Regions from separate parts of the Limnohabitans sp. 2KL-3 genome, predicted to be linked through region 2. Evidence: predicted binding sites of a transcription regulator. Region 2 holds the regulator's gene; each other region holds the start of a gene.
What was found. The regulator HrcA, encoded in region 2, represses chaperone genes, less so after heat shock. The targets are predictions, from matches to a motif close to TTAGCACTCNNNNNNNNNGAGTGCTAA.

Region 1 (3,260 bases), 200 kb from region 2:
GTAGCGTGCAGGGCGTCTTCAACGCGGGCTTTCTTCTCTTTCATCTCGACTTCGGTGGCAGCGCCGACCTTGATCACGGCCACACCGCCAGCCAACTTGGCCACGCGCTCTTGCAGCTTCTCGCGGTCGTAGTCAGAAGTGGCTTCTTCGATTTGCACGCGCACTTGTTTGACGCGGGCTTCGATGTCACCAGCAGCGCCAGCGCCGTCGATGATGATGGTGTTTTCCTTGCCCACTTCGATGCGCTTGGCTTGGCCCAGATCGGCCAAAGTCACTTTTTCGAGGGTCAGGCCGACTTCTTCAGCGATCACTTTGCCGCCGGTCAAGATGGCGATGTCTTCCAACATGGCTTTGCGACGATCGCCAAAGCCTGGAGCCTTGACAGCCACCACCTTCAAGATGCCACGGATGGTGTTCACCACCAAAGTTGCCAAGGCTTCGCCTTCAACTTCTTCGGCAATGATCAACAAAGGACGGCCCGCTTTGGCAACGGCTTCCAGTGTGGGCAGCAGATCGCGGATGTTGCTGATCTTCTTGTCGAACAACAACACGAAGGGGTTGTCCAACAAAGCAGCTTGCTTTTCGGGGTTGTTGATGAAGTAGGGCGACAGGTAGCCGCGGTCAAACTGCATGCCTTCAACGACGTCGAGTTCGTTGTTCAAAGACTTGCCGTCTTCCACGGTGATCACGCCTTCTTTGCCCACTTTGTCCATGGCGTTGGCGATGATTTCGCCGATGCTGGTGTCAGAGTTGGCAGAAATCGAGCCGACTTGGGCGATTTCTTTGCTGGTGGTGGTGGCTTTGGTGGCCTTCTTCAGCTCTTCGATCAAAGCAGTCACTGCTTTGTCGATGCCGCGCTTCAGGTCCATCGGGTTCATGCCAGCGGCCACGTACTTCATGCCTTCGCGCACGATGGCTTGGGCCAACACGGTGGCAGTGGTGGTGCCGTCACCCGCGTTGTCAGAAGTTTTGGAAGCGACTTCCTTGACCATCTGCGCGCCCATGTTTTGCAGCTTGTCTTTGAGTTCGATTTCCTTGGCCACGGACACACCGTCCTTGGTCACGGTGGGGGCGCCGAAAGAACGCTCCAGAACCACATTGCGGCCTTTAGGGCCCAGAGTCACTTTGACCGCGTTGGCCAAAATGTTCACGCCTTCAACCATGCGTGCGCGGGCTTCGCCGCCGAAAATTACGTCTTTTGCTGCCATTTTTAAGCTCCTAAATTCAGATTAATCAGTTGAGGACAGAGCGAACGGGCGCTTCGCGCGTCGTTCGGTCTGTCCCGCAAATCACTCGACCACTGCGAACAGGTCTTCTTCTTTCATGACCAGCAGCTCGTCGCCAGCCACCTTGACGGTCTGGCCGCTGTACTTGCCGAACAACACGCGGTCGCCGACTTTGACGCTCAGGGCCTTGGTCTCGCCTTTGTCGTTGGTCTTGCCTGGGCCGACGGCCAGGACTTCACCTTGATCGGGCTTTTCAGCAGCCGAGTCGGGGATCACGATGCCCGAGGCTGTTTTGGTTTCGCTTTCGATACGCTTGACGATCACGCGATCGCCCAAAGGACGCAGTTTCATGGAATCTCCTGGATTTGAAACAAGGGTTGAAAAACAAAAGCACCAAAGGGGTGCAGCTGAAATCTGAGGAGAGGGGCGTTGTTAGCACTCATCCCCATCGAGTGCTAATGATAAGGCCATTTCGGTGCATTTCAAGAGGCAGGGTTTTCCGGTAGGCGTCAATGGGTTGGCTTTCGGCTCTCGTGTGCATGGTGGGGGCTGAGCAAATACCCGTCGACCAGATCGGTGCTGATGTCGCCTTCAAACAAGCTCAGGTGTGGCGCTTGGTGCAAGGTGCTGCTGTCGGGCAGGCAGGTGCAGTTGTAAATGACGATGTGTGCTTGCTGCATGCGGGCGTTTTGCAGATGCATGGCCGAGGTGTGCAGCCAGGGAATTCGGGCGTCCATGAAGAAGGCGTCCACATTTTGTGTGATGTCGATCAGGTCCAGTGGGTGGGTCATGACCTTGATGTGGGGCCAGTGCGCCAAGGTGTCCAAGGCCTGTGAGAGGTGTTCGCCGTCGTGCAAAACGCACACCAGCGAGCGGCCCGGGTGCGCCTCGGGCAGGGGGTAGAGCAGGTTGAAGCCTTGGCCTTTGCAATAGTCCATGACCGATTCGGACAGGATGCGGCGATGGCCACCATGGGTGACGAAGGCCTTGAAGACCCCGCTTTGCACCATGCGCTGAACCGTGCCCACCGACAAGCCCAGGGTTTTGGCCGCTTGGCTGGTGCTGACATAAATTTGTGGATTTTGGGGGTTGTGTGAATTTTTCATCGTGGGGTGCTCGCTTGGATAGGCTTGGTTGTCTTGGGCTTTTTGAGGGTCTTGGCATGGTAGAACGCGCTCGAAGTCTCCGGGTTTCCCAGAACAGGTAGTGCCCATCACACAAACCGGTAAGCGCCTGGCCGGTGTTGCGGTGGCACTGTGGGTTTTGGAGTTCAAGGCAAAATCAGGGTCTTATGCTTCGTTGGTTCAGATTTTTTTCACATTGGCCTTTGTGGGCCTTGCATGTCCTGGGTGTGGCGGGCGGTTGGCTGGCCTGGCTTTTTTCGCCCACTTACCGCCGTCGCATGGGGGCCAATGCCCGTCAAGCGGGGCTGGGTTGGCGCACCTTGGTGGGGGCGGTGGGGCAGGCCGGGCGCATGTCGGCCGAGTTGCCGCGTTTGTGGCTGGGCCAAACGCCTTCGGTGGTTTGGGCCGATGCGCAGGCCGCGGCCGATGCTTATGCTTTGGGGCAAGGGGTGTTGTTTCTCACGCCCCACATGGGCTGCTTTGAAATCACGGCCCAGGCCTTGGCCGCGCGGTTTGGTGCGCAATATGGGCCTTTGACGGTGCTTTACCGCCCGGCCAGGCAAGCGGCTTTAGGCGAAGTGATGGCCTTGGCCCGAAACCGTCCCGGTTTGCAGGCGGTGCCCACCAATTTGTCGGGGGTGCGCCAAATGATCAAAGCATTGCGGGCTGGGCAAGCGGTGGGCTTGTTGCCCGACCAAGTACCGCCCGAGGGCATGGGCGTTTGGGCGCCGTTTTTTGGCAAACCCGCTTACACCATGACTTTGGCGGCCCGTCTGGCTTTGCAAACCGGGGCCAAAGTGGTGTTGATTTGGGGGGAGCGTTTGTCGTGGGGGCGGGGTTATCGGCTGCACACCCAGGCCCTGGACCAGGCCTTGTCAAACGATCTGGAGGCCGCTGTGGTGCAGATCAA
Region 2 (3,260 bases):
GTCGTTCGCGCTCACGGGTCAGGGTGCTTTGAGCTTGTTGCGCATCGGTCAGAGTTTGCTGGGCTTGTCGCCAAGTGTGCCAAGTGGTTTTCAGGGGGCGGGTGTCAATGCCCGCATACGCATCCAGCAAGCCCCGCACCGCATCGGGGCGAGTCAGGCTTTGCCAGGCGTGTTGCCCGTGGATGTCCAACAGTTGCTCGCCCAGTTCGCGCAGCTGTGTTGCGGTGGCAGGGCTGCCATTGACCCAGGCGCGGCTTTTGCCCGAGGTGTCGACTGTGCGGCGCAACAACAAAGATACATTCGTTTCAAAACCAGCCTCCTCCAGCCAAGACTGGATGGCGGGGGTGGGGTCGAATTCGGCGCAAACTTCACAGCGGCTTGCACCTTCACGGACCACGCCAGATTCGGCGCGAGCACCCAAGGCCAGCTGCAGTGCGTCAATCAAGATGGATTTGCCGGCACCGGTTTCACCCGTCAAAACGCTGAAACCACTGGCCAGGTCCAATTCAAGGGATTGCACGATCACAAAGTCGCGCAAGGTGATGTGCGTCAGTGCCATGTCTCAGTCGCCTCCATTCCAATGCATTTTCTTACGCAGGGTGTCAAAGTAGTTCCAACCTGCGGGATGCAAAAAGCGCACCGTGTGCTCAGAGCGCTTGACCACAATCCGATCACCCAAAATCAGATCGGCCAATGACTGCATGTCGAAATTGGCGCTGACGTATCGCCCGGCCACGATTTCGATGCTGATTTCAGACGACTCGGGCAGAACGATCGGCCGGTTGGACAAGGTGTGAGGTGCAATGGGTGCCATGACCCACCCACCAATGCCAGGGTGCATCAAAGGCCCGCCCACCGACAAGGAATAGGCGGTGGAGCCTGTGGGGGTGGCGATGATCAGGCCGTCGGCGCGTTGGTTGGACACAAAACGGCCATCGACCTCGACCCGCAACTCCACCATGCCCGAGGTGCCACCCCGGTTGACCACCACGTCGTTCATGGCCAAAGCGCTGAACACGCTGCGTTGGTCACGCATCACATGGGCTTGCAGCAGGCTGCGGTCTTCGGTTTGATAGTGGCCTTGCAGCATCGGCAACAACACATCTTGGTAACTTTGTAGCGGGATATCGGTGATGAAACCCAGTCGACCTTGGTTGATGCCCATCAAAGGCAGATTGAATCGGGCCATTTGCCGACCAATGCCCAGCATGGTGCCGTCACCCCCAACCACGAGCCCCAGATCACACTGCTGGCCAATGGCAGCCATGTCGAGCATGGGGTGTTGGTTCAATCCGGTGTGCAAAGCGGTTTCTTGATCCAGCACCACGTCACAGCCTTGCCGCGTCAGAAACTGGGCCACGTCGTCCAAAGCCCGGCGAGAACTCTCCAGTGCCCCACCGTGGGCGGTGGTGTGGTACTTACCAAAAAGTGCAACATGACGGAACTTGGATTTCATCTGCAAATTACATCATTAAAATGTGTCTATGCTAGATGATCGTGCCAAGTTATTGCTCAAAGCGCTGGTTGAACGCTATATTGCGGACGGCCAACCCGTGGGCTCGCGCACGCTCTCCAAAGCCTCTGGCCTGGACCTGTCGCCCGCCACCATCCGCAATGTGATGTCCGATCTCGAAGAGCTGGGCCTGATCGCCAGCCCGCACACCTCGGCAGGGCGCATCCCCACCAGTCGTGGCTATCGTTTGTTTGTGGACACCATGCTCACGGTGCAACGCGACGGCTTGGATACGCCTGCGCTCACCCCGGATCAGCCGCAAAAAGTGATCGCCAGTGCGGCCAATTTGCTCTCCAATTTGTCGCATTTTGTGGGCGTGGTCATGACCCCCCGCAGGCCTTCGGTGTTTCGGCACATTGAATTTTTACGCCTGTCCGAGCGGCGTTTGCTGGTCATCATTGTCTCGCCCGAGGGCGATGTGCAAAACCGAATCCTGTTCACCGAGACCGATTACTCCCAAAGCCAGCTGATTGAAACTTCTAATTTTTTGAACAGCCATTACGCTGGCATGGCCATTGAGCAGGTGCGCAGCCGGGTGCAGCAAGAGCTTGTGAGCCTGCAAAGCGAAATCGCCACGCTGATGCAAGCGGCCGTTCAGGTCAGCAGCGAGGCTTTGGCCGAAGACCAGAACGAGGTGGTGATTGCCGGCGAGCGCAACTTGCTGTCGGTCAGTGACTTTTCCAGTGACATGGGGCATTTGCGCCGTGCTTTCGAGCTTTTTGAACAAAAAACCCAGTTGATGCGTTTGCTGGACGTGTCCAGCCAGGCCGAGGGCGTGCGCATTTACATTGGCGGTGAAAGTCAGATCGTGCCCATGCAAGAGCTGTCGGTGGTCAGCTCGCCTTATGAGGTGGATGGCCAAGTGGTGGGCACCTTGGGCGTGATCGGCCCGACCCGCATGCCCTATGACCGCATGATCCAGATCGTCAACATCACTTCGCGCTTGGTCAGCAATGCGCTGAGCCAGTCCAAATAAACGCCCGCCAGGCCACTACAATCACGGCTTCGGTGGGGGCGTTAGCTCAGTTGGTTAGAGCAGAGGACTCATAATCCTTTGGTCCACGGTTCAAGTCCGTGACGCCCTACCATTTAATTCTTCAAGTCACTTTGTACAACGCTACAAAGTGACTTTTTTATTGGGCGGTTCCAAGTTGGCACACGCTGCCAGTACAGTAGTTCCACGCTGCGGGGCTGTGTTCTATGACTGAACGCCACACTGACGCACCGCTGGCAACTGACGCAGCCGCCGTCAAAACCAGCAAGCAACGCACCATTGACGCACTGACAGCAGCATCGCCCAGCGTCCTGCTGCTGCGAGACGGTGAGTTGGTGCTGTATCGCCGCACACGCAGTCTGCTTGACCAATGCCGCTTCAAGTTGGCAGACGGCAAGTGGCACAGATTCTCAACACGCCGTGCCAGTTTGGAAAACGCCATGGCTGCTGCCTGGGATAGGTATGACGAAGCCAGATACCGCCAGCGGCTGGGTTTAGCACACAGAACGCCTGCTGAAAGATACGTGGTGCGGTACAGAATCAATGGGCATAGAGGCCCATTTGCTGATGAAACTTGGAATGCCACATGGACAGAGGCGCCCGTTACCTGCGGATTTTTGTGAATGGCAATACAAATCATCGAAGCTCAAGGCCAAGGACGAGGCAGTTGACGAGATGAAGCAGACACACGCATGCTACGTGTGCATTGACGAGGCGTTGTTTGAAACAACATTCACTCAGCTGACGTCCTGC
Region 3 (3,260 bases), on a different contig from region 2:
GCAAATTCGGCATCGGGCCACTGGTTGTTGGCAAAGCGGTCCGACTCCAGACGCATCACGGCTTCAAGCTGGCTGGATGGAATTTGCTGGTAATAGCCGGTGTAATCCTTGGCGGTGAAGGCGTTTTCGCGTCCGCCCAAAGCGGCCACACGGCGCGAGAACTCCCCCACAGCCAAAGTGGGCGTGCCTTTGAACAGCATGTGCTCCAGCACATGGGCCACACCGCTGGTGCCATCCACCTCGTCCATGGAGCCCACGCGCAGCCAGACCATGTGCACCGCCGTGGGGGCGCGGCGGTCGGGTTTGACCCACAGTGTCATGCCATTGGCCAAGGTGAAAGTCTGGACCTGGCTTGGGGCAGCCTGTTCTCGCGGCGGCGGGCTGTTTGCTGGTGCTTGCGGTGCCTGCGCCATGGCGCTCAGGCTGCTGCTGAGCAAGGCTGTTGTCAAAGAAAGACCCAAAAGAAAGTTCGGTTTCATAGAATGCATGATCCTTGAAATCCACGCCATGTTCAGCTTCTTCAAAAAAAAATCCCCACCCGCTGAGGTCCCATCAGCTCCAGCGGCCGTTGAACCCCAAGTTTCAGCACCCGTCGCCAGCAAGTCACCATCGCCCGCCAGCACACCCACACAGCCCCCGGACCCGTCTGCTGCAACACCTGCCGCCCCTGCCGCCCGCCAAGGCTGGCTGGACCGCCTCAAAGCCGGTCTGCGCAAGACCGGCTCCAGCATCACCACCGTCTTCACCGGCACGCGCATCGACGACGAACTGTACGAAGAGCTGGAAACCGCGTTGCTGGTGGCCGACACGGGGGTCAAGGCCACAGAACATTTGCTGCAAGACCTCAAGCGCCGCGTGAAAGAAGCCAAGGCGACTGACCCATCACAAGTCAAAACGCTGCTGGCCGATGCCATCACCGACTTGCTGACGCCTCTGCAAAAACCCCTGAGCATTGGCGACCACCACCCCACCGTGATCATGGTGGCGGGCGTCAACGGCGCGGGCAAAACCACCTCGATTGGCAAACTGACCAAGCACTTGGCCGACGAAGGCCTGAGCGTGCTGCTGGCCGCAGCCGACACCTTCCGCGCCGCCGCCAAAGAGCAGCTGGCGGTTTGGGCCACCCGCAACACGGTGGAGATCGTCAGCCAACAAGGCGGTGACCCGGCGGCCGTGAGCTTTGACGCGGTGAGCGCTGGCCGCGCCCGTGGCCGCGACGTGGTCTTGGTCGACACCGCAGGCCGCTTGCCAACACAAACCCATTTAATGGAAGAGCTGAAAAAAATCAAGCGCGTGGTGCAAAAAGCCGACGGCACCGCCCCGCACGAGGTGCTGCTGGTGATCGATGGCAACACTGGGCAAAACGCCTTGGCCCAAGTCAAAGCCTTTGACGACACATTGGGCCTCACGGGCCTGATCGTGACCAAGCTCGACGGCACCGCCAAGGGCGGCGTGCTGTGCGCCATTGCCCGCGAAAAGCCGATTCCGGTCTACTTCATTGGGGTAGGGGAAAAACTGGAAGACCTGGAAACCTTCAACGCCCGTGAGTTTGCCCAAGCCCTGCTGAGCTGAACACCCCGGTATTTCGCCGTTCACCAGCGCACAGACACCCCCCCTCTTCACTCACAAAATAGGGGGAAACCCCATGCCCACAGCCAAGCTGAGGCCGCCCTTTAGCACTCCTCACCAGAGAGTGCTAACATTGGGGTATTCTGAAAGGAGTTCTGGTATGAACATTCAAACTGGTTCCCCCGCCACAGCCATCGCGCTGAGCAATCCTTGGGCGGTCGTGCCCTCGCTCGGCCACTTGGACGCCTACATCTCTGCGGTCAACCGCATGCCCATGCTCACCCTCGAGGAAGAGCAAGAAGCCGCCCGCCAACTCAAAGCCAACGACGACTTGGAAGCCGCCCGCAAGCTGGTGCTCTCGCATCTGCGTTTGGTCGTCTCGGTGTCTCGCCAATACTTGGGTTATGGCCTGCCCCATGGCGACCTGATCCAGGAAGGCAATGTGGGCCTGATGAAGGCGGTCAAGCGATTCGACCCCGAGCAAGGCGTGCGCCTGGTCAGCTATGCGCTGCATTGGATCAAGGCCGAAATTCATGAGTACATCCTGAAAAACTGGCGCATGGTCAAAATGGCCACCACCAAGGCCCAGCGCAAGCTCTTTTTCAACTTGCGCTCGATGAAGCAAGGCTACAAAGCCGACGCCGACGAAGGCACGCACCGCGACACCCTGACGCCCGACCAGGTCGACGCGATGGCCAACAGCCTGAACGTCAAGCGCGAAGAAGTGCGCGAGATGGAAATGCGCATGTCCGGCGGCGATGTGCTGCTGGATCCGGCCCCATCGGACGACGGTGAGCAGGCCTTTGGCCCCATTGCCTACCTGGCCGATGTGAACCACGAGCCCACCGCCATGATCGAAGCGCACCAGCGCGATGTGATGGCCAGCGATGGCTTGGCCAGTGCTTTGAGCGTGCTGGACGAGCGAAGCCGCCGCATCGTGGAAGAGCGCTGGCTCAAAGTGAACGACAACGGCTCGGGCGGCATGACGCTGCACGACCTGGCCGACGAGTACGGTGTGAGCGCTGAGCGCATCCGTCAGATCGAAGTCGCGGCCATGAAGAAGATGAAAAAGGCGCTGGTCGAGTTCGCTTGAACTCAGGGCCTGTCGCCTGCTTTGACTTCAATACCCGGCTTCGACCGGGTATTTTTTCGCCTGCTGTGCGCTAAAGTCACGGCAGTTTTGTTTTGAAAGGCTACGCCATGACCGCTCGCACCCCCACTGTTTTTTCTCGCCGCCATCTGGCCCAAGCCCTTGGCGCTGCTTTGGCTCTGGGACTGACACCTTCATGGGCCACTCCCTCTTCCACTGCATCAACAGCCACTTGGCCCAGCCAAACCGTGCGCTTGGTGGTCGGCTTTCCCGCCGGCTCCAGCCCCGACCTGACGGCACGCGCCTTGGCCGAACCACTGGCCAAAGCCTTGGGCCAAAACGTGATCGTCGAGAACAAAGTGGGTGCCGGCGGCAACATCGCGGCTGACTTCGTGGCCAAATCAACCGACGGCCACACCCTGGGCCTGATGATCAACGGCAACATGACGATTGCCCGCATCCTGAACCCCAAGGTGCCTTACGACCCGCTCAAAGACCTGGCACCCATCAGCCTGATTGGCAAAGCCCCTTTGGTGCTGACTGTTCCCGCGTCAGGACCCGGAGTGGCACCTGGCCAAACCGCAGCCGAATGGTTGAGCCA

Region 1: groES (co-chaperone GroES) is a predicted target of HrcA. The motif match lies at 1,659-1,685, and genes of this name have one in related genera.
Region 3: rpoH (RNA polymerase sigma factor RpoH) is a predicted target of HrcA. The motif match lies at 1,674-1,700, and genes of this name have one in related genera.

The regions. Positions count from the first base shown of each region.
Region 1 covers NZ_CXON01000002.1:462,587-465,846, reverse strand. The annotation lists gene groL (chaperonin GroEL) at 1-1,208, opposite strand, end outside; gene groES (co-chaperone GroES) at 1,290-1,577, opposite strand; gene AMM41_RS04595 (helix-turn-helix domain-containing protein) at 1,736-2,332, opposite strand; gene AMM41_RS04590 (lysophospholipid acyltransferase family protein) at 2,518-3,260, shown strand, end outside.
Region 2 covers NZ_CXON01000002.1:267,222-270,481, reverse strand. The annotation lists gene recN (DNA repair protein RecN) at 1-559, opposite strand, end outside; gene AMM41_RS03630 (NAD kinase) at 563-1,456, opposite strand; gene hrcA (heat-inducible transcriptional repressor HrcA) at 1,485-2,489, shown strand; tRNA gene AMM41_RS03620 (tRNA-Ile) at 2,525-2,601, shown strand; gene AMM41_RS21740 (hypothetical protein) at 2,714-3,130, shown strand.
Region 3 covers NZ_CXON01000006.1:157,944-161,203, forward strand. The annotation lists gene AMM41_RS10585 (M16 family metallopeptidase) at 1-479, opposite strand, end outside; gene ftsY (signal recognition particle-docking protein FtsY) at 508-1,572, shown strand; gene rpoH (RNA polymerase sigma factor RpoH) at 1,730-2,662, shown strand; gene AMM41_RS10600 (Bug family tripartite tricarboxylate transporter substrate binding protein) at 2,770-3,260, shown strand, end outside.